3 regions of the Nocardia sp. NPDC050697 genome follow, and region 1 is predicted to be linked to each of the others. Evidence: riboswitches for the same ligand, from Rfam matches in the RefSeq annotation. Region 1 holds a riboswitch; each other region holds the start of a gene.

What was found. A riboswitch is a leader RNA that binds a small molecule or an ion and turns the genes downstream of it on or off. The one in region 1 is predicted to bind cobalamin.
Region 2: another riboswitch for cobalamin. It lies ahead of AB0H71_RS14705 (CbtB-domain containing protein); the one in region 1 lies ahead of AB0H71_RS18985 (ABC transporter substrate-binding protein).
Region 3: another riboswitch for cobalamin. It lies ahead of metE (5-methyltetrahydropteroyltriglutamate--homocysteine S-methyltransferase); the one in region 1 lies ahead of AB0H71_RS18985 (ABC transporter substrate-binding protein).

The regions. Positions count from the first base shown of each region.
Region 1 covers NZ_JBFAHY010000005.1:87,395-94,131, reverse strand. Annotated here, with positions in the region: gene AB0H71_RS19005 (PIG-L deacetylase family protein) at 1-427, opposite strand, end outside; gene AB0H71_RS19000 (ABC transporter substrate-binding protein) at 567-1,583, opposite strand; gene AB0H71_RS18995 (ABC transporter ATP-binding protein) at 1,609-2,376, opposite strand; gene AB0H71_RS18990 (iron chelate uptake ABC transporter family permease subunit) at 2,373-3,365, opposite strand; gene AB0H71_RS18985 (ABC transporter substrate-binding protein) at 3,395-4,399, opposite strand; adenosylcobalamin (AdoCbl) riboswitch at 4,409-4,559, opposite strand; gene AB0H71_RS18980 (hypothetical protein) at 5,726-5,968, shown strand; gene AB0H71_RS18975 (hypothetical protein) at 6,028-6,459, opposite strand.
Region 2 covers NZ_JBFAHY010000003.1:609,309-616,045, reverse strand. Annotated here, with positions in the region: gene AB0H71_RS14730 (histidine kinase) at 222-1,562, opposite strand; gene AB0H71_RS14725 (SRPBCC domain-containing protein) at 1,672-2,124, shown strand; gene AB0H71_RS14720 (OsmC family peroxiredoxin) at 2,199-2,642, shown strand; gene AB0H71_RS14715 (hypothetical protein) at 2,682-3,125, opposite strand; gene AB0H71_RS14710 (CbtA family protein) at 3,162-3,932, opposite strand; gene AB0H71_RS14705 (CbtB-domain containing protein) at 3,923-4,120, opposite strand; cobalamin riboswitch at 4,150-4,277, opposite strand; gene mhuD (mycobilin-forming heme oxygenase MhuD) at 4,313-4,627, opposite strand; gene AB0H71_RS14695 (alpha/beta hydrolase) at 4,669-5,412, shown strand; gene AB0H71_RS14690 (A/G-specific adenine glycosylase) at 5,446-6,360, opposite strand; gene AB0H71_RS14685 (carbonic anhydrase) at 6,393-6,737, shown strand, end outside.
Region 3 covers NZ_JBFAHY010000001.1:1,248,648-1,255,384, reverse strand. Annotated here, with positions in the region: gene AB0H71_RS06275 (MorD protein) at 1-23, opposite strand, end outside; gene AB0H71_RS06270 (TetR/AcrR family transcriptional regulator) at 178-780, opposite strand; gene AB0H71_RS06265 (hypothetical protein) at 957-1,403, opposite strand; gene AB0H71_RS06260 (ATP-binding protein) at 1,416-1,820, opposite strand; gene AB0H71_RS06255 (hypothetical protein) at 1,911-2,096, opposite strand; gene AB0H71_RS06250 (hypothetical protein) at 2,099-2,275, opposite strand; gene AB0H71_RS06245 (helix-turn-helix transcriptional regulator) at 2,509-3,390, shown strand; gene AB0H71_RS06240 (DUF397 domain-containing protein) at 3,387-3,593, shown strand; gene AB0H71_RS06235 (hypothetical protein) at 3,688-4,203, shown strand; cobalamin riboswitch at 4,350-4,555, shown strand; gene metE (5-methyltetrahydropteroyltriglutamate--homocysteine S-methyltransferase) at 4,691-6,737, shown strand, end outside.

The sequences.
Region 1 (6,737 bases):
CGCCGATCGCCAGGACCCGCTCTCGCCCGGCGGCGGGGCCGAGCAGCGCGGATATCGCTGCCGGATCGGCGGGGTCGATGACGTCGGTGAGCCCGGTGCGCATGGCGGTGAGCAGGCTCGCGGCGCTGGTGTCGGTACCGGCCAGCGCGCAGACCCGCGGTGCGCCCGATCGGGTGCGGAGGCGGTCGAGCACGGCGGTCGCGGGTTCGTCGAGTAGCGCCGGATCGGCCAGCAGCAGCATCGGTGGTCCGGAGGCGGCAATGAAGTCCTCGGTGTCACCCGGTGCGAGCCGGGCGGCGAGCAAGCCGATGCTGTCGAGGAGGTCGAACAGGACGGGCAGTGACCGGGTGGTCCACACGATCACCGTCCGCTCCGGCGGGGCGGCTTCGCGGCGCACTCCCACGGGTAGGTCGGTCGCCTCGGCCACGGTCACCTCCTTGCCGACGATCGTGCCAGCCGAGCGGCCGGCGGTCGGCTTCCGCCGCACCGTAGGCATGGCGGATGCCCGGGATCTTCGTCCCGCGTCCGTCGACAGCGACCTCGAGCTGCTGGGAGCCGTCAACGGCCTATCGCGCCGCGAGTCCCGTCGCGAGCTTCTCGATGGCGTCGATCTCTCGGATACCGGGGTCGAGTTCGGATCCGGTCATGACGACGTAGCGCCGGTTCTGCACCGCGCGCATGCGAGAGGTGGCCGGATTCGACTCGAGGAACGCGGTTTTGGTGGTCAGGGCATCGCCGTCGATGCGCTTGCGGCTGAGGTCGGCGAGGACGATGACATCGGGGTCGGCGGCCACGACGGCCTCCCAGCCGACCTCGGGCCAGTCCTCGCGCGCGTCGGCGAAGACATTGCGGGCGCCGACCTCGCGGGCGTAGAGCCCGGGGGCCGCGCAGCAACCCGCCATGTACGGCGTCTTGATGCCGGAGAACCAGAACGCCACGGTCGGCTCGCCGGGGCTGTCGGCGCGTGCCGTCGCCGCCTGCAATCTGCCCCGCAGCTGGTCGACGAGCTGTGCGCCGCGATCCCGCACGTCGAAGATCCGGGCCAGATCGGTGATCTCCTGGAACAGTGTGTCGATGCCGAGCGGCGCGGTGCGGGAGACGTTCTCACCCTCGACGGTCGCCCCGGCGCAGACCGAGGGCGACTGGTAGGTGGCGACGCCGAGCTGCGCGAAGCGGGCGCGCTCGGCGACGACAGCCGGGGTGAAGGTGTGCGCGCTGGCCGAGGTGACCAGATCCGGTTCGGTGCCGAGCACCGTCTCCAGCGAGGGGTCGTTGTCGGCGAGGCGGGGGACCTTCGCATTGTCGGCGGCCAGGGCGGGCAGGACCGGGTCGAACCAGGTCGAGGTGCCGACAATGCGATCGGCCAAGCCGAGGGAGAGCAGGATCTCGGTCGATGCCTGGTACAGCGAGGCGGCCCGTTCGGGCGCCGCGTCGAAGGTGACCTCGACGCCACAGTTGTCCAGGGTGAACGGGTAGTTCGTGCCACCGGGGGCGGCGCTGTCCGGCGTGCCCGGCTCGGGGGCGCCGCAGGCGACGGCGGTGCAGAGCAGCGCGATCGCGAGCGCGATGCAGGGTGATTTCATCGGGAACCTTCTGAATCGGGGATGGTCAAGGACCGGGACGGAACGACACCACCGGGTGGCCGTGCTCGCAGTCGGTGCCGATGCGGGCGCGCACCCGGTACACGCGCTCGACGAGTTCGGCGGTGATCACCGCGGCGGGTGCGCCGAAGGCGACGATGCGGCCCCGGTCCAGGATGAGCAGCCGGTCGCAGAACATGGCGGCCAGGTTGAGGTCGTGCAGCGCGATGTAGCAGGTCACCGGGAGCGCGGTGACCAGTGCGAGCAGGTCGAGCTGGTGCCGGATGTCGAGGTGGTTCGTCGGCTCGTCGAGCAGCAGCTCACGGGGCTCCTGGGCGAGTGCCCGCGCGATCTGGGTGCGCTGCCGCTCACCGCCGGAGAGGGTGTGCCAGCGGTTCCCGGCCTTGTCGGCCATGGCGGTGTGCTTCAGCGCCCGGCGCACCGCCTCGGCGTCGGCCGCGGCGTCCCCGCCGAAGACGCCCCGGTGCGGGATGCGCCCGAGCGCGACCACGTCCTCGACGGTGATGTCGACCTCGGTGTCGGCGTGCTGGTCCACGACCGCGATCCGCCGGGCGATCCGGCCGCGCCGCCACCCGGCGATGTCGTCGCCGTCGAGCAGCACCCGGCCGCCGTCGGGCGTGCCGACCCCGCTGAGCAGCCGCAGTAGCGAGGACTTGCCCGACCCGTTCGGGCCGAGCACCCCAATGGTCTCGCCCGGCTCCGGCGCGACGGTGACCCCGTCGAGGACCAGGTTCCCGCCGCGGGTCCACCGCAGCTCCTCCGCGCGCAGCGTCATGTCATCGCCCGATTCCGGAAGAGCAGTGCGATGAAGGCGGGTACGCCGATGAGCGCTGTCGCCACGCCCACCGGGACCTCGGTGGGCGCGAACACCGTGCGCGCGGCGACATCGACCCAGACCGTGAAGATCGCCCCCGCCAGCACCGTCACCGGCAGCAGCCTGCTGTGCTTGACGCCGACCACCAGTCGCGCCGCGTGCGGCAGCACCAGCCCGACGAACCCGATCGCCCCCGCCGCGCTCACCAGCGCGGCCGTGATCAGCGCGGTGACCCCGAGCAGCAACGCCCTGGTCGCCCGCACCGGAATACCGAGCGTCGCCGCGGCGGAGGCGCCGAAGGTGAAGGCGTCCAATGCGGCGGCCCGGCTCAGGCAGACGAGCAGCCCCACGGCGGTGATCGACCCGCACACCGCGACATCGCCCCAATCCGCCCCGGAGAGCGAGCCGAGCAGCCAGAACAGGATCCCGCGGGTCTGCTCGGCATCCGCGCTGGAGACCACGATGAACGAGGTCAGCGCCGAGAACAGCTGGGTGGCCGCGACCCCGGCCAGCACGATCCGCGCGGTCCCGCCACCCACCGCGGCGGCCAGGATCAGCACCAGCGCGAACGCCGCCAGCGCCCCGCCGAATGCTCCCGCCGCCAGCGAGATCGCCCCGCCGCCGATGCCGAGTACCGCCACCAGCACTGCGCCGGTCGAGGCGCCGGAGGAGATGCCGAGCACGAACGGGTCGGCCAGCGGATTGCGCAGCACCGACTGCATGATGGCCCCGCACAGTGCCAGTCCGGCGCCGCAGATCGCCGCCAGCAGGGTGCGCGGCAGCCGCAGCTCCCACACGATGCCGTCCTTGATCCGGCTCACCTCGGCCGCGCCGAACCCCAGGTGCTCGCCGACCACCGCGTAGACCTCACGCACCGACAGGTTCGCGGGGCCGATGGTGAGTGCGATCGCGATCGAGACCACCAGCACCGCGATCCCGGCGGTCAGCATGAGCGCCACCGCTGGCCCGCCGCGCCGGGTCAGCGCCCCGGTCCCCACTGCGCCAGCGCCGCCGCGACCTTCTCCACGCCGTCCACGGTGCGCAGCGAGGGGTTCAGGTCGGCGCCCGCCACCACGACGTAGCGCTTCTCCCGCACGGCCGCCATGCGCTGGGTGACCGGGTGCGACTCCAGGAAGGCGATCTTGCTGTCCAGGGCGTCGCCGTCGATCGTGCGGCGGCTCAGATCGGCCAGCACCAGCGCGTACGGGTCGCGGTCGGTGACGCTCTCCCAGCTGACCTGCGGCCACTCGTCGGTGGTGTCGGCGAAGACGTTCCGCGCGCCGGTCGCGCCGGCGATGATGCCCGAGGAGCCGCAGCAGCCCGCCATGTAGGGGGTGCGGATATCGGAGAACCAGAACGCCAGGCTCACCCCCGCCGTCTTGGTGGCGGCCGCCATCCGCGCCTGGAGCGCGGCGACCAGGGCCTCGCCGCGCTCAGGCACCGCGAAGATCGCGGCCAGCTCGCAGATCTCGGTGTAGACCGCGTCAATGCGCAGCGGCTCGCTGCGGCCGCCGTCGGAGTTCACGCTCGAGGTGCGGCCCTCGCAGTCGGTGGGGGAGAGGTAGTTCGGCACCCCGAGCTGGTCGAATTTGTCGCGGTCGGCGACACCGCCGGTGCCGAGCGTGCCGCCGAAGGAGGCGGAGACGAAGTCCGGCTCGGCGCCGAGCACGACCTCGAGCGACGGCTTGTTCACGGCCAGCCGCGGCACCCGTGCCGCGGCGTCGGCCAGATCCGCGCGCACCGGATCGGTCCAGGTCGCGGTGCCGACCATCCGATCGGCCAACCCGAGCGACAGCAGGATCTCGGTCGAGCCCTGGTTCAGCGCGACCGCCCGCTGCGGCGGGGCCGCCACCGTCACCGACCGTCCGCAGTTCTCGATCGTCAGCGGGAACCCGGGCGCCGCGGCCCTGTCCTCGGTGTCTCCGGGAACTGCGCACCCGGTGAGGGCAATGGACAGCGCGAACAGCGCACCTAGCGAACGCATGGGGCGTCGACCCTTCGATCAGGGCTCAGCCGCGGAGCCGTGAAAAGCGGAAACCGCGATCGCCGAGTAGTCGGGCTCCGGCCCTGTGAGCCGTTACCGTTGCGCGTCAGCCCCGGATTCTCACCGGTGTTCCCTCGTCGACCGCAGCGCAGATGCTACCGGGTACTCCGAATTGCATGACTGACCGAGGTGAATACGGGTCAACGAGCGGCTCGATGGTCGTCGTGACGGTCCGGCGGATCGGGTCAGGGAGTGAGTCCAGGTGCGTGGTCCGACGCCCGGGATGGTCCAGTTGACCCACCGTTACGGTCGCGTGACACCGGAGGGGGAGTGGCGCGGATGGCCGCAGCGCTTGCGATGACGCCCTTGCCGGTGGGACGGCTCAGCACAGCGGAGCCACCGATCCGGCGGGGTGGCGCCATCCTTGGGAGGGAGAACAGCTCGGTGCTGGGCCGTTCGCGGCCCCTGCCGGGGGAGACCGGTCGAGGACCGTTCACGTGTTCACCGTGTGCATCGCCGGCACCGGTCCGCAGGTAGGGGGGCTGGGGTGGAGCAGCCCCGGATCATCGGCCGCCACTGTGCTGGACGGCCGCACCTGGGGCGCTCCCGTCCGCCCGCTCGCACCGCAGGTCGGGCCCGGGATGAGCGGGGCGGACGTTGCGCACGGTCTAACCCGACCCTGACGGTGTAAACACTGCACCGACGCCGAATGTCTAGCGATCGGTCGCACTCGGCGGGGGACCGGCAGGGCCGGGATCGCCAACGCGCGCGTTCTCCTACGCAGCAGCCCACCAACGGGTGAGCGCGCCGCGGGGCTCCGGCCGGGATGGTGCCGCCGGGGCAGAAGACCTGTGACCGATCGAATGCGCTCCGGCGGCACCACCCCGTAACCGGGTGGCGCGGCCGTGGCTGCTTATTTCCCGGCCGCGCCGCCACCGACCCTACTCCCGGGTGCCCCGCAGCAGCCCCCGCGGACGAGGGGTTGTCCCCTGGGACACCGGGTTACGCGCCGCCGGGCGCGGGCGGGCTCGCGCCCGGCGGCGGAGTGGATGGCCGCGCCCCGGCTCGGGGGAGTGTCGTCCACCCGCAGAGAATGAGCTGGGACGCGGCCGCACCCGCCCCGTGAGCACGCGGCGAGCGCTCGGCACCGTTCTATCCCACCCCCACCACGTTGGATAGCCGGATAGTTGCCATGTCGGTCGAATAGAGGACAACCGGTCACCGGCACTCAGGGGACCACACGGCCGCCTCGTCGTCGCACTCCGATGGATGGGGACCGGGGCGGTCGGTTACGGTTGCTACATGAGTGAAGGTTGACGGCTGCCGGTGCTGGCGCTCGAGCACGGCCCCGTCGTGGTCGAGGTCGTCGAGGTCGGGATCACCGCGCCGGCTCTGCACGGTGATCCCTTCGTCGGCTGCGGTGATGGGTCGAGACATCGGTTGCCGGAGTCGCTGCACGACTGGGCGATCGCGGCGATCGCGCGGACCCAGAACTCCGACAATTCACCGTTTCCCCGCCGCGTGGAGTTCGGCATGCGGGAAGGCCGCGCCTACGCCCGGTTGCTGTGACCCGCCGGGTCACCGGCCCGGTGGATGAGCACGACGCTGCCGACGATACGCGCGACGGTTCAGGGGGCAGCGGCGGCGCGGCGGGCCTGCCATTCCAGGAACACTCGGGTCAGGGGGGAGCCTCGGAGCCGGGTGGCACCGGTTTCGGGGCAGGTGCTTTGGGTGAGGACTCCTTCGGCGTCGGCGAGGATGTGGCGGTAGGACTCGGGCAGCCAGTCGTGGCGGTGTTCGAGCAACCTCGCCTGCTGGTCCGGTTGCAGCTCGCTCCACCAGTGCTGGAGCCGGTCGCGGCGCCGGGTCAGCATGATGACGATCGCGGGGTCGAGGCGGTAGGCGGTGGAGGTCTCGTCACCGGGCCGCAGCGGGACGACGACCGGTTCGGTGGCCGACCACACCGCCGCGACCAGCCCCGGCGACAAGGGCGCGGCCGGGTCGGCCAGCACCGCTACCTGGTCGCCGAGCCCCAGCCGCACGAACCATGTCGTCGCCATGGTCACCGCCCACCCCGCCCCGTGTAGCCCGAGGCCCGGGCGGGGCTTCGTCCCTCACGCCCGCTTCCCGACCTGGATCCGAGTCCGAGGTCCATGGCCGCCGCCTTCCTATCCGAGCTCAGCTGATCTCTGCTTGTCGGCTCATATTCAATGCAGCGGCTCGGACAGGTATTTCCGGGCCGTGCGCTCGGTGATGGAACCCACGAGCCGGGTCCGATGTCCGTGCATCGCCGAGGACGGCACGGCGGAGAAGGGGAGGGGTTCCCTGCCGGGTAAGC
Region 2 (6,737 bases), on a different contig from region 1:
AGGGAAAATCTATATCCGGGGGCTTCGCCCCCGAACCCCCACGGCGGCTCCGCCGCCCCCGCTGGGCCTCGCCGGCAGGCGTAGGGGTTCGGGGGCGAAGCCGCCGAGTAGTAATCCCCTTTCCTCGCTGGCAGGCGTGGGGGTTCGGGGCGAAGCCACCGAGTCGTGATCCTCTTTCCTCGCCGGAGGCGTCGGGGTTCGGGGGCGGAGCCCCCGAGGGATCAACCTTCTTCTTTTTTGGGGCCGGGGACGGCGGCCAGCCGGGTCTGGGCGGGGAGCCGCGCCGCTACGCGGAATCCCCCGCTCGGGCGCGGCCCGGCGGTGAGCGCACCGCCCAGTTCGTGCGCCCGCTCGCGCATACCGATGATCCCGTCCCCACCGCGCGGCCCCGGGGTGCGCGGGGGAGGAGCCGCGGGCCGGCTGTTGTCGACGGTGATATCGACCGAATCAACGGCATACCGCAACGTCACCGTCGCCTCGGCCCCCGGCGCATGCCGCTGCACGTTCCGCAGCGACTCGACAACGATCCCCGCCCCGACGGCATCGATCGCCGCGGGCAGCGGAGCAGCGCTCCCGATCACCCGATACGTCACCGCGACCCCGGAGCTCCGAGCCCGCTGCATGATCCCGTCGAGATCATCGAGGCTCGGCGCATCCGGCTTGGGCGCGGGCTTCGGCGCGACCACCTCGGCGGCCTCCCGCCGCGGTTCCCTCGGCGGCCGGGCCAGGAACCCGGCCGTCCGCCCGAGCAGCCCCTCGTCCCGCGGCGGCCGGTCGTCCCCCGCTTCCGGCTCCTCGACCCGCACTCCGGTCCGGCGCAGACTGCTCAACAGCTCCTGCGCGTCCTCCAGCGCGGCCCGGCTCGCCGTCTTCACCGCCGCCAGCGCGACCACCACCTGCTGCGGCTTGCGCTCGGCCAGCTCCAGCGCCAGCCCGGACTGCTTGTTGATGGCGGAGAGGCTGTGCACGACCACCCCGTGCAACTCCTCGGCGAGCGCGAGCCGCTCCGCCGCGCTCTCCCGCTCGCGCTGCGCGATCCCCTCCCACGGCTCGGCCTCCTCCAGCCGCTGCGCGTAGCGGGCCAGCTCGGTGCGCTGCCGCAGCAGCTCGGCGGTGCCTGCCAGCGCGACGGCCCAGCCGAGCGCGCCGAGCGCCTGCCACCCGTCGGGCTCCCGGCCGAGCAGCGCGGGCAGCGGCCAGATCATGCACAGGTAGGCCACCGGGATGGCCGGGTAGGTGTACCGCGGCGGCGCGACGGCGGCCGCGGTCAGGAAGGCGGCGGCGGGCGCGGCGAGCGCGGGCAGGTAGTGGTGTCCGAGCAACGGATAGGCGATCGCCACCGCGAACACCACGTACAGCACCGGCAGCGGGTGGTACCGGCGCAGCACCAGCGCCACCGGACCGGCGATGAGCAGCGCGGTTCCGAGCGCGTCGAGCGGGTCGGTGGCGACTTCGCGCAGGTCGAGCGCGAAGCCGAGCGCGAGCTGCAGCACCGCGACCCCGCCCGCGAGCCCCCAATCCCACACCACCGAACCGCGATTCGTCTCACCAGGCGCTCTCACCCCGCCAGACTATGCGCCGCGGCCGCCCGGCGCGGCAGGAGTCCACACCCCCGTGGCGCACACCGCGTACTCCGGGCACACCGCCGGTGACCACGGGTATGGTCTCGGGATGGTCGATCAGTCGATTCGTCTTCCGGATCTGTCCGCCCGGCCGCACGAGCTCTCGGTGGAGCGGGTCATGTCCGCCTCCGCCGGACTGCTCTTCGCGGCGTGGACCAGGGGCTTCGATCTGTGGCTGGCGCAACCTGATTCGCTGCTGCTCACCGGCGAGGTGAATACCCCGTTCTTCTTCGAGACCGAGAACGGCGGGGTCAGGCACCCGCACTACGGCCGCTTCCTGCGCTTGGAGAACGAGCGGCTGGTGGAGCTGACCTGGGTGAGCGCGGACACCCGTGGCGCGGAGACCGTGGTTTCGGTGCAGTTCGTCCGGCAGCCGCGCGGCATCCGGCTGCGGCTACGGCACTCCGGCTTCGCCGACATGGCGGCGCGGGACGCGCACCGGGAGGCGTGGCCCGCGGTGCTGGAGCAGCTGGACAAGCGGCTGACCGCTGCCGTCGGGTAGTGGCGCGGCGCCGGGGCGAGTAGGTTCGGAGCGCTATTCGCGAACTCCCCGCACTCCCTCCCGAAAGGATCGTGATGCCAACTCGTAGCGCGCGCACCGCGTGGACCGGCGGCCTGCAGGACGGCTCCGGCCAGGTCGAACTGGCCAGCTCGGGCGTCGGCAAGTACGACGTGTCGTTCCCGAAGCGCTCCGCCGACGACGCGAACGGCGCCACCAGCCCGGAGGAGCTCATCGCCGCCGCGCACTCCTCCTGCTACGCCATGGCGCTCTCCGCGCAGATCGCCGCCGCGGGCGGCACCCCGGAGAGCCTGGACGTCACCGCCGACGTCACGCTCGGCCCCGACCCGGCCGGCGGCTTCCGGATCAGCCGGATCGCGCTGACCGTGCGCGGCAGGGCGGCCGGGATCGACGCCGACCAGTTCGCCACCGCGGCCGCCGAGGCCAAGGCGGGCTGCCCGGTCAGCAAGGCGCTCGCCGGTGTCTCCGATATCGCGCTGGACGCGACCTTCGAGTCCTGACCGGCCCGGCGGCGCTCCCGCACCGGGGGCGCCGCCGGATCAGGCGAACCAGCGCCGGGCGGCCGGGGTGTACATGGCGGGCACCGCCACCAGCACCGCGAGCACGTGCACCGCGCGCACCCCGGCGAGCAGCAGGCCGCTGGGCCCGAGTTCGGCGAACGGGTCGGCGAGCGAGTCCGCCGAGAGCAGCCTGGCCGCCGGCTCGACGACCAGCGAGGCCACCCCGGCGACGCCGATACCAACGGTGAGCAGCGCCCGCGCCCAGCGGTCACCGTGCACCATGCGCAGCACCACCGCGAGGACGAGCAGGTAGAGCGCGCCGCGCCAGAGCAGCGGGGCGGCGCCGGTGTCGCCGACCCGGGCCAGCCCCTCCAGCACGCCCGCGCCGAGCGCGGTGAGGAATCCGGCGCAGGCCACCCGGACCGGGCGTGGCGCCGCCGGACCGGTGGCGGGAAGGATGAGCGAACGGGCAGTGTCGGCCATACCGCCGACACTGCCCGTCGCGTAGCGAACCGCGGATCACGCCGCGGTAGCGACCCCTTCCCCTACCGGGGTACGGGGTGCGGCCGCGAACTCGGTGAGCGCCGCGAACAGCAACCCGAGCGCGACCCACAGCGTGCTGGAGACCGCCAGCGACGACACCCGGAACTCCCATAGCAGGCTGGCCGGGAAATCCGCCCCGACCTCGTTCACGCCGGGGAGCAGCACGTACCCGAGGATCACCACGACCACGAAGGCCGCGACCCCGCCGATCAGCCGCACCGAGCGCAGCTGCCCGGCCAGCAACCGGTAGCCGTAGGCCGCCGCGGCGACCGCGACCAGCCCGAGCAGCACGGCGGCCACCCAGAGCCAGGTGCGTTCGTCGATCGTCTCCGGATCGCCGACCGCGGGCGGATTCGCCGGGTACTTGAAGAACGGCACCGCCACGATGGCGAGCCAGCCGGCCAGCGCCACCGCGAGGCCGGAGAGCGGCCCGGTGCCGAAGCGCCGCAGCAGGTGCACCGCCGCGCCGACGAGCACGCCGAACGCCGCGCCGGCCAGGCCGAGCGCGAGGAACTGCCCGGCCTTCTGCCCGCTCCGGCTGACCAGCGCCTCGTCCTCGTCGTGCGAGTGCCCGGCCGGTTCGCCGGTGTGCGGATGGGCCGCGGCGGCCGCCTCCTCGATGGCGATGGCGGCCTCGACCTTGGGTTCGCCGACGAAGTAGCCGACGGTGGCGGCGAGCAGCCCCGCGAGCACCCCGGCGAGCAGCCCGCGCAGCAGCAGGGTCCTCCGGGATTCGGTCAGTGGCACGGCAGGCCGAGCAGGTGTCGTCCGTCGTGCATCAGCTCGTGCAGGTACATCCCGGAGCGGGAGACCGCGCCCTGGTCGAAGCCGACCAGGTAGAGCGTGAGCAGTGCGAGCAGGACGACGCCGACCGTGACCAGAACGGTGGCGAGTGATTCCGAGACCCGGGATGCGGGGGAGTGCGCGATGGCCATGTAGTTCCTCCTGGGGCGTACGCGTCCCCGTCGTGGTGGCGCGACGATGCCGGTGTCTGGCTGTGAACAGTGGCGCGACCGCTCCGGAGTCTCACCGGATTACCGCAGCACCCTCGCTTCTTCCACGGAAACTGTGACATCGCAAACCCCCCTCGTCAACAACGGTGACGAGGGGGGTGGCCGCGACCCGGGTCAGCCCTGCGGCTTGCCCGCCACGTCGAGCACGACCTCGAACTCCAGCAGCGAGGCCCCGGTCGCCACCGGCTTGCGCGCCTCGCCCGCGTGCGCCTCCCGCGCCGGGCCGTCCCGCCAGGCCGCGAAGGACTCCTCGGACTCCCACTGCGTCACCACGAAGTACCGGTTCTCGCCGGCGGTGGGGCGGAGCAGCTGGAAACCGAGGAAGCCGGGGGAGTTCTCCACCGCGTGCGCCCGGTGCGCGAAGCGCTTCTCCAGCTCGGCGCCGGCGCCCTCGGGAATCTCGATCGCATTGATCTTCACAACAGCCATGGCTCCAACGTAGCGGCTCGCGCCGCCTACGCTCGGTCCCCATGCTCTACGACGAAGGCGGCACGGGGGTGCCCATCCTGTTGCTGCACGGGCTCATGGGGAGCGCGCGAACCTGGAGCGACCAGCTGGGGTGGCTGCGCGAGTTCGGCCACGTGTACACCTTCGACGCGGCCGGGCACGGCCGTCCGGCGCCCGCCGAGCCGAGCACCGAGGCGTTCGTCGCCGATCTGGCCGCGGCCACCGCGGCGCTCGCCGAGCCCATGGTGCTGATCGGGCACTCCATGGGGGCGCTGCACGGGTGGGTCTTCGCGGCCGCGCACCCGGAGCGGGTGCGGGCTCTGGTGGTGGAGGACATCGCGCCGGATTTCCGCGGGCGCACCGCGGCCGGGTGGGCGGCCATGATCGAGGGCTGGCCCCAGCCCTTTCCGGACGAGGACGCGGTGCTCGGCTATTTCGGCGAGGTCGCGGGGCGCTATTTCCTGCGCGCATTCCGCCGCGATGCCGACGGATATCGGCTGCACGGGGCGGTCGCGACATTCCGGGATATCTCCGAGGAGTGGGGCGGCCGCGATTTCTGGGCGCAGTGGGCGGCGCTGCGGATTCCGGCGCTGCTGCTGGAGGGGGAATTCACCATCACGCCGCCGGGGCAGATGCGGCGCATGGCGGAACGGGCGGACACCCGCTACGTGTGGGTCGAGGGCGCCGGTCACCTCGTGCACGACGAGCAACCTCAGCGCTACCGCGAAGAGGTGCAGTCGTTCCTGCACGACGTCCTCGCACGCTGAGCTCGGCGGGGTAGCCGCGGTAGGCCCGTTGCGCTACCGCTCCCCTTCGCCGGCCAGGGCGAAGCGCCCGTCCGAGGTCTGCTCGACCAGCCCGTCCACGAGCAGCGAGTCGAGCGCCCTGCCACGCTGCCCCGGATCCCGCGGCCAGGCGAGGTCCAGCCGCAGCCGCTCGACCGGCCCCTCGGCGGCGCGCAGCACGTCGAGCAGCCGCCCGCGCGCCTGGCGGTCGGTGCCCTCGTACTTCTGGGTCTTCCGCACCACCTCGGCCGCGGGCCGCCCCGCGGCGACCCACGCGCAGCGCGGCAGCGGGCAGGCATCGCAGGCGGGCGCGCGGGCCGTGCAGACGGTGGCGCCCAGCTCCATGAGCGCGGCCGAGAAGACCGCCGCCCGCCGCACCGGGGCGGGCAGCAGCGCCTCGGTCTCCGGCAGATCGCGCGGCGACGGATTCCCGGCATCCCCGAGCCCGTGCACCGCGCGCGCCACCACCCGGCGCACATTGGTGTCGACCACCGGCACCCGCTGCCCGTAGGCGAAGCAGGCCACCGCGCGCGCCGTGTAGGCGCCGATCCCGGGCAGCGCGAGCAGCGCCTCGACATCGTCGGGCACCGCGTCGCCGTACCGCTCGGCCAGCACCGTCGCGCACTCGTGCAGCCGCAGCGCCCGGCGCGGGTACCCGAGCTTGCCCCAGGCCCGCAGCACCTCGGCCTGCGAGGCGGCGGCCATGGCCGACGGCACCGGCCAGCGGGCCACCCACTCCCGCCAGATCGGCTCCACCCGCACCACCGGCGTCTGCTGCAGCATGATCTCGCTCATCAGGATCTGCCACGCCGTCACCCCCGGCCTGCGCCAGGGCAGGTCCCGCGCGGTGGCGGCGTACCAGTCGATCAGCACATCGGTGTCGATCGCGCCGTAGGCCGGCAGTGTGCGCGCGGCGGCGCCTCTCCTCACGGTTTCCCACCTCGTCCTGCACAATGGTCGCTATGCCTGGATCCAACCCGATCAGTTCGTGGAAGTCCCTGCGCGAGGGTAACGACCGCTTCGTCAACGGCACGCTCGAGCACCCCGGTCAGGGGGCGGCGGACCGCGCGAAGCTGGTGGAGGGGCAGCACCCGACCGCAATCCTGTTCGGCTGCGGCGATTCTCGCGTCGCCGCCGAGCTGATCTTCGATCGGGGCCTCGGCGACATGTTCGTGGTGCGCACCGCGGGTCACGTGGTGGACGGCTCGGTGCTCGGCTCCATCGAGTACGGCGTCGCCGTGCTGAACGTCCCGCTCATCGTGGTGCTCGGCCACGACAGCTGCGGCGCCGTGAAGGCAACCATCGAC
Region 3 (6,737 bases), on a different contig from region 1:
CGCTCCAGCGCGCGGGGATTCACGGGACGGCCCCGTCCGGCGGGCGGCCGATCAGAAAGTGCCGATGTTCTTCATGACCCAGTACCAGAAGGCGATGATGCCGCAGACCAGCACCCAGGCCGCGATGATGCGCACGAGATCCAGCCACATGGGGATTGCTCCGTTCGAGAGTGGTCATCAGCGCTCCATGCTGTGCAGCGCGGTGGTCAGGTAGCTGTCGAGCATCCCGGCCCGCATGGCGCGGTTGTCCGGGGTGGTGGCGAGCAGCGCGTACAGCCCGAGCAGGAAGAACAGCGCCGCGTGGTACGGGTCGATGCCGTCGCGGGTCTCGCCGCGGTCGCGCGCGTTCTCGATCTCGGTGGCGACGGTGGCGATCATCGGGAAGTCCCTGGGATCGCCGTCGCCGCGGTTGGGCGAGAAGTGCACCGCGAGCAGCTCGCGGAACAGGGTGTTGCCGAGCCTGCGCTCCAGCGCGAGCACCAGCCGGACGGTCTCGGCGAGCGCGCCGCGCAGATCGTGCTCGGCGCGCAGGAATCGGGTGAGTTTCTGCGCGAGCAGGGTCTCCTCGCGGCGCTCCAGCTCCAGCAGCACGTGCTCCTTGGTCGGGAAGTGGAAGTAGAAGGTGCCGCGCGCGACGCCGGCGGCCTCGGCGATGGCCGCGATATCGGCCTCCGCCGAGCCGGTGCGCGCGAACTCGGTGATCGCGGCGTCGAGCACGCGATCCCGGGTGCGCAGCCGCTGGGCTTCGCGCCCCTGGGGTTTTCCGGATGCATCGGTCATGACCTCGATCCCAGCAGTACCGCTGACGTGCGTCGACGGCGGGTGGGGGTGGCGAGTGGAAGGTTCTGTGCGACAGCTTCTCCGCGCTGTCGAGTGCCGTTTTAGACTGACATATGTCATCGACATTCGTCAATGGGGTGTTTACCGAAAGGACAACGGGAGGTGTATCGGCCGGTTTACTGTTCGTCGAACAGGTGGTCGTACCCGATGGCGAAGCTCAGGTCCGCGGGGTCGACCAGCACCCGGCGGCGGTCGCCGATGCGCGGGTGCGGGACGCCGGTCGGTATCTCGCAGGCCGCCTCGAAGGTGTCGAAGCCGGGGCCGGTGATGCGGACCCGCAGTTCGGCCACATCGGGGTTCTCGCCGCCCGCGCGGATCCGTACCGCGCGGATCTCGGCCTCGGCCGGGACGGCGGCGGCGTCGAAGCGCCGGGCGGTGCGGCGCCAGCGGTAGGTCTGGACCACGAGGGCGAGGCCGATCGGGAAGGTGACGAGGGCGGGGCACAGCGCGTCCCACAGTGAATCGCTGGTCAGTGCGATTGCCGGTCCGGTGGCTATCAGCCCGGCCGCGAGTACGGCCGTGAAGGCACCCGCGACGGGGCCGATAAAGTCGACCTGAATCACTCGGCCCCCGGCTCAGGTGGCGAGCAGGGGTGCGGCGAGTTCGACGACGGTGCCGGTGTCGCCGACGGTGATGCGGGACTCGGGGACGAGCGCGCCGATCAGCGCCAGCCCCCGGCCCCGGTGCGTGGCGCCCGTGGCTGGTGTCTTCCACGACCCGTGGTCGGTGATGGTCACCCGGACCATGTCCCGCTGCACCCGCGCCTCGAGCAGGATGGGCCGCCGATCCTCATGGTGCCCGTGCTCGACCGCATTGGTGCACGCCTCGATGGCGGCCAGCAGCAGGTCGTAGGCGTGTGCGGGGTCGGTGAGCACACCGGCCAGCCACTCGCGCAGCCTGGTGCGGACCCGGGCCAGCTCTTCGGCCGCGGCGGGGAACTCCTGCCGTAGAGCGCCGGGGGTATCGCCGGTAGCGTTCATCGCCTGACCTTCCGGACCTCAGCGCGGGTGTGCGGGGGTCGTACCCGACCGTAGTCGGTCCACACCCGGCCGGGTACCGCTTCCACCGCGTCACGGCTCCCAGAGGGCTGCGCAGGGGATCGCGGGCAGCGTGTCGGTGAGGTGGTTGTCCACGGTGATCTCGGCGTCCGGGGCCCAGTCCCGCAGGGTGCTCTCGAGGTGTTCGGCCGCGGTGTCGCTGACCCGGTAGTCGAAGGTCGGGCCGGATGCGAACGCGATCCGTATGTGCCTGTCCACGGCTACTCCCAGTCGTGCCCGGCGGCGGGTTCGGACAGGAAGGCGAGTGCCGCGATTTCCGGGAGGCAGTGGTGGCCGGGGGCGTGCCGGTGCCACCGGAGGATGAGTTCGGCGGCTTGCGGGGTCAGGTGGTCGGGATCGAAGCCGCAATCCAGCCATCGCTCGTCCACTGTCACCATGCCGCGCCCCCTGCCCATCGCCGGTCGATTCAACGCCAGTAGACAACGGTTCCGAGCCGGTGGGATGCTGCAATGGCACGCCCAGAGGTATCGGCCCATAGACCCAGAAGACGTTCCACTGCTTGCCATTTCGCGTCCCGGCAACCGGCTGGACACTGTTCCCGCCATACCGGACCGCGCCACCCATTCATCCGCGCCCAACCGGCCCAACCATCAGGAAGAAGCCGCCCACAATGCCCAGTCCGAAGAAGCCCCCGACGACGATCCCGCGCCGCCAGCTCGGCCGTCACCTGCGGGACATGCGCCTCGAATCGGGGATGTCGATTGCCAACGCCGCGAGGCTGATCGAGCGCGGGACCGGCACTCTGCAGCGCCTGGAGAAGGGGGAGGCGGGCCGAATCCGGCTGCTCGACATCCGTGCCCTGTGCGAGGTGTACGAGACCACCGAGAAACTGGACGGGCTCCTGGAATTGGCAAAGGTCGCGGCCTCGAACGAAGGCGAGGGGCTGTGGTGGGACGAGTTCAGCGCCGCGATCCGCAAGGATTTCGAGCTGTACGTCAGCTTGGAGGCGGCGGCGACCAAGCTGTCGGTGTACCGGCCCGACATCATCATGGGGCTGTTCCAAACGCCCGGATATGCGGGGGCTTTGGATAGGCGGTTCTACCCGGACTTCTCCGCGGCGCAGCTCGACCAACTGATGAGCGTCCGCCTCAACCGGCAGCGGATCATTTCGCGGCGGCGTACTCCGGTGCAGGTGGAACTCGTGCTGGACGAGCTGGTTCTCCGGCGCCTGGTGCACAGCCCGCAAACGATGAAACAGCAGCTCTTCGCCCTCGCGGATCTGCCGGCGAACGTGACCATCCGGCTGCTGCCGTTCACCGCTGGCTATCCCCTCGGTGCGGCGCCCGGCCCCTTCATCATCCTGGACTTCGATCGGGTCACGGGCGAGAAGCCGACGGTCTTCGTCGAGGGCTGGCGTGGGAACATGTACTACGACAAGCCGGCGGCCATCGAGCAGTACCGGGAGACATTCGACGGTCTCGCAGCCGCCAGCTTATCCGTGGCAGACAGCAAGCAGGCGCTCCGGCGCATAGCAAGGGAGTACGAGCAGTGACAGCGGACCTATCCAACGCCCGGTGGTTCAAGTCGAGCTTCAGCGGCGGCAGCAACGAGTGCGTCGAGGTCGCTCATTTGGACGATGGTCGGGTTGGCGTCCGGGACTCGAAGAACACGTCGGGTCCTGCGCTGGTCCTTACCCCCGGTGAGTGGGCCGCCTTCACCGCAGGCGTCCGCGGTGGGGAATTCGACCGGTCCTGAGGCGGCGGTGCGCAGCTGTTTCTGTACGTCGGAGCGCCACCGCCGCCGCGCGAGGGGATTACCGAAGGATCCCCCCGCAGTAGGCTGAACCATCGTGAAATACCTCGGATCGATCCGAAATCCCGTGCATGACGGGCTTTTCCTGGTTCTGTGTGATGCGGGGGCGCGGTTCGGTGGCTGGGACGTCCACGGCGACGAACTCGCCGCCGAGGGCAGCGCGCAACTGGTGCTCGACGGGTTGCGCGTCTACGTCGAGGAAGCCCACGGTGACGGCCACCACGAGGTGCGTCGCAGCGACGACGGAACCCTCTGGATCTCACCACCGGTCGAGCCGGGTGTCCGCCCGATTCCGGAGGACGGCCTCGAACACGAGCCACGTACCGAAACCCTTCCGATGGGGTACGTCGATGTGCCGAGCGGAACGCTGGTCCTCGCCCTCGCCTACCCGCCGCTCAACATGACGACCGACGGCGACCACGCCGGCGTTACGCATGGCGAAGGCGAACGCCTCGACGTCGTGGTCAGGCCCGGCGTCTTGGCGATAGCACGCGAGCGCACCGCCGCGGGCCAGACGGTAACCCTGCGTTTCCTGCCGCCGCACGGTGCCTGAGCTGTCGATCGATACGCCTGCACTCGCACGCCGGGGACGACGGCGCCCTTTGCGATCCCATCCGGCTTGGCTATATTCGTCGGTGCAGCTGGTTCGCCGGAGGCGGAGTCGAAGGAGCCCCTGACCCGTCCGATGGCGTCGAAGCCCGCCGAACACATCCGGCGGGTGAGGGGGAACCCGGTGGGAATCCGGGACTGTCCCGCAGCGGTGAGTGGGAACGACAGCCGTCACCCGCACTGGGCACCCGCCTGGGAAGCGACGGTCGGTAGGACCAGCCCCGGGCCCCCGGGGCCGACCCGATTCGGGTCGATGCCCACGAGTCCGAAGACCTGCCCGTTGTACCGGAGACGCCGTCCCCGGTGGCCGTCGCCTCGTGGATCGGGCGCTACGCCGTGTGGACCCGGGCACGGAAACGATGCTTGTCGGGCTCCAGCAGCGTGCGCTCGTTATGGGTGGCGGTCTTTGCCGCTGACTCTGGAGCTCATCAATGTCGAACTCGCGCAATGATTTCACCGCGACTGCGCTGGGGTTTCCGCGCGTCGGGCCCAATCGGGAGCTCAAGCGCGCCACCGAGGCGTACTGGGCCGGGCGCGCCGACGCCGCGAGCCTGCACGCTGTCGCGAAGGAGCTGCGGGCCGCGCAGCTGACGGCGGCTCGGGACGCCGGACTGGATTCCGTGCCGACGGGCACCTTCTCCTACTACGACCAGGTGCTCGACACCGTTGTGCTGCTCGGCGCGCTGCCAGGGCGGGTGGCCGGGATCGCCGGCGACCTGGACCGCTACTTCGCCGCCGCCCGCGGCACCGCCGAGGTCGCGCCGCTCGAGATGACCAAGTGGTTCGACACCAACTACCACTACCTGGTGCCCGAACTCGCCGCGGACACGGTGTTCGCGCTGCACCCGGAGAAGCCGCTGGCCGAGCTGCGCGAAGCGCTGGCGCTCGGCGTGCCCGCCCGCCCGGTCGTCATCGGCCCGATCACCTTCCTGAAACTGGCCAAGTCGGTGGACGGCAGCGACCTGCTGGACCGGCTGCCCGACCTGCTCCCGCTCTACGAGCGGCTGCTCGGGCTGCTCGCCGAGGCGGGCGCGGAGTGGGTGCAGCTGGACGAGCCGTCGCTGGTCACCGATCTCACCGAGACCGAACTGGCCGCGGTGCGGAGCACCTACCGGCGGCTGGCGGTGCTACCGGCGCGCCCGGCGATCCTGGTCGCCACCTACTTCGGGCGGCTCGGCGCGGCGCTGCCCGGGCTGGCCGAGACCGGGATCGAGGGCATCGCCATCGACCTCGTCGCCGGTGCGGACGCGGATCTGGCCGCGGCCCGGTCGATCACGGACACGCTGATCGTGGCCGGAGTGGTCGACGGCCACAACATCTGGCGCGTCGACCCCGACCACGCGCTGCCCCGGCTGACCGGGCTGCGCGACGCCGGAGTCACCGTCGCCGTCTCCAGCTCCTGCTCGCTGTTGCACGTCCCCTACAGCCTGGCCCCGGAGACCGGCCTGGACGAGCGGCTGCGCGGCTGGCTCGCCTTCGGCGCGGAGAAGATCGCCGAGATCCGGATGCTCGCCACCGCGCTCACCGCGGGCGAGACCGAGGCGCTCGGGATCGCGCGCGCCGCGGTGGCCGACCGCAAGGCCGACCCGCGGCTGCGCGTGCGCGCGGTCCGCGAACGCCTGGCGGATCTGGACGCCGACGCCACCCGCCGCGCGCCCGCCGACGAGCGCCGCACCCTGCAGCAGGAGCGGCTGCGGCTGCCGCTGCTGCCGACCACCACCATCGGCTCCTACCCGCAGACCGGCCGGATCCGGGTGGCCCGCGCCGAACTCCGCCGCGGCGCGATCGACCGGGCCGAGTACGACACCCGCATGCGCGCCGAGATCGCCGAGGTGATCGCGGTCCAGGAGGAGATCGGGCTGGACGTGCTGGTGCACGGCGAGCCGGAGCGCAACGACATGGTGCAGTACTTCGCCGAGCAGCTCGACGGCTTCGCCGCCACGGGCAACGGCTGGGTGCAGTCGTACGGCACCCGCTGCGTGCGCCCGCCGATCGTGTACGGCGATGTATCGCGCCCGGCGGTGATGACCGTCGAGTGGAGCACCTACGCCCAGTCGCTGACGAGCAAGCCGGTCAAGGGCATGCTGACCGGCCCGGTCACCATCCTGGCCTGGTCCTTCGTCCGCGACGACCAGCCGAGGGCCGACACCGCGCGGCAGATCGCGCTGGCCATCCGGGACGAGACGCTGGACCTGGAGGCGGCCGGTATCGGCGTCATCCAGGTCGACGAGCCCGCGCTGCGCGAACTGCTGCCGCTGCGCCGGGCCGACCAGGCCGCCTACCTGGAGTGGGCGGTGCAGGCGTTCCGGCTCGCGACCGCCGGCGTCGCCGACGCCACCCAGATCCACACGCACCTCTGCTACTCGGAGTTCGGCGAGGTCATCGGGGCGATCCGCGGCCTGGACGCCGATGTCACCTCGATCGAGGCGGCGCGCTCGCACCTGGAGGTGCTCGACGATCTCGGTGCCATCGGCTTCG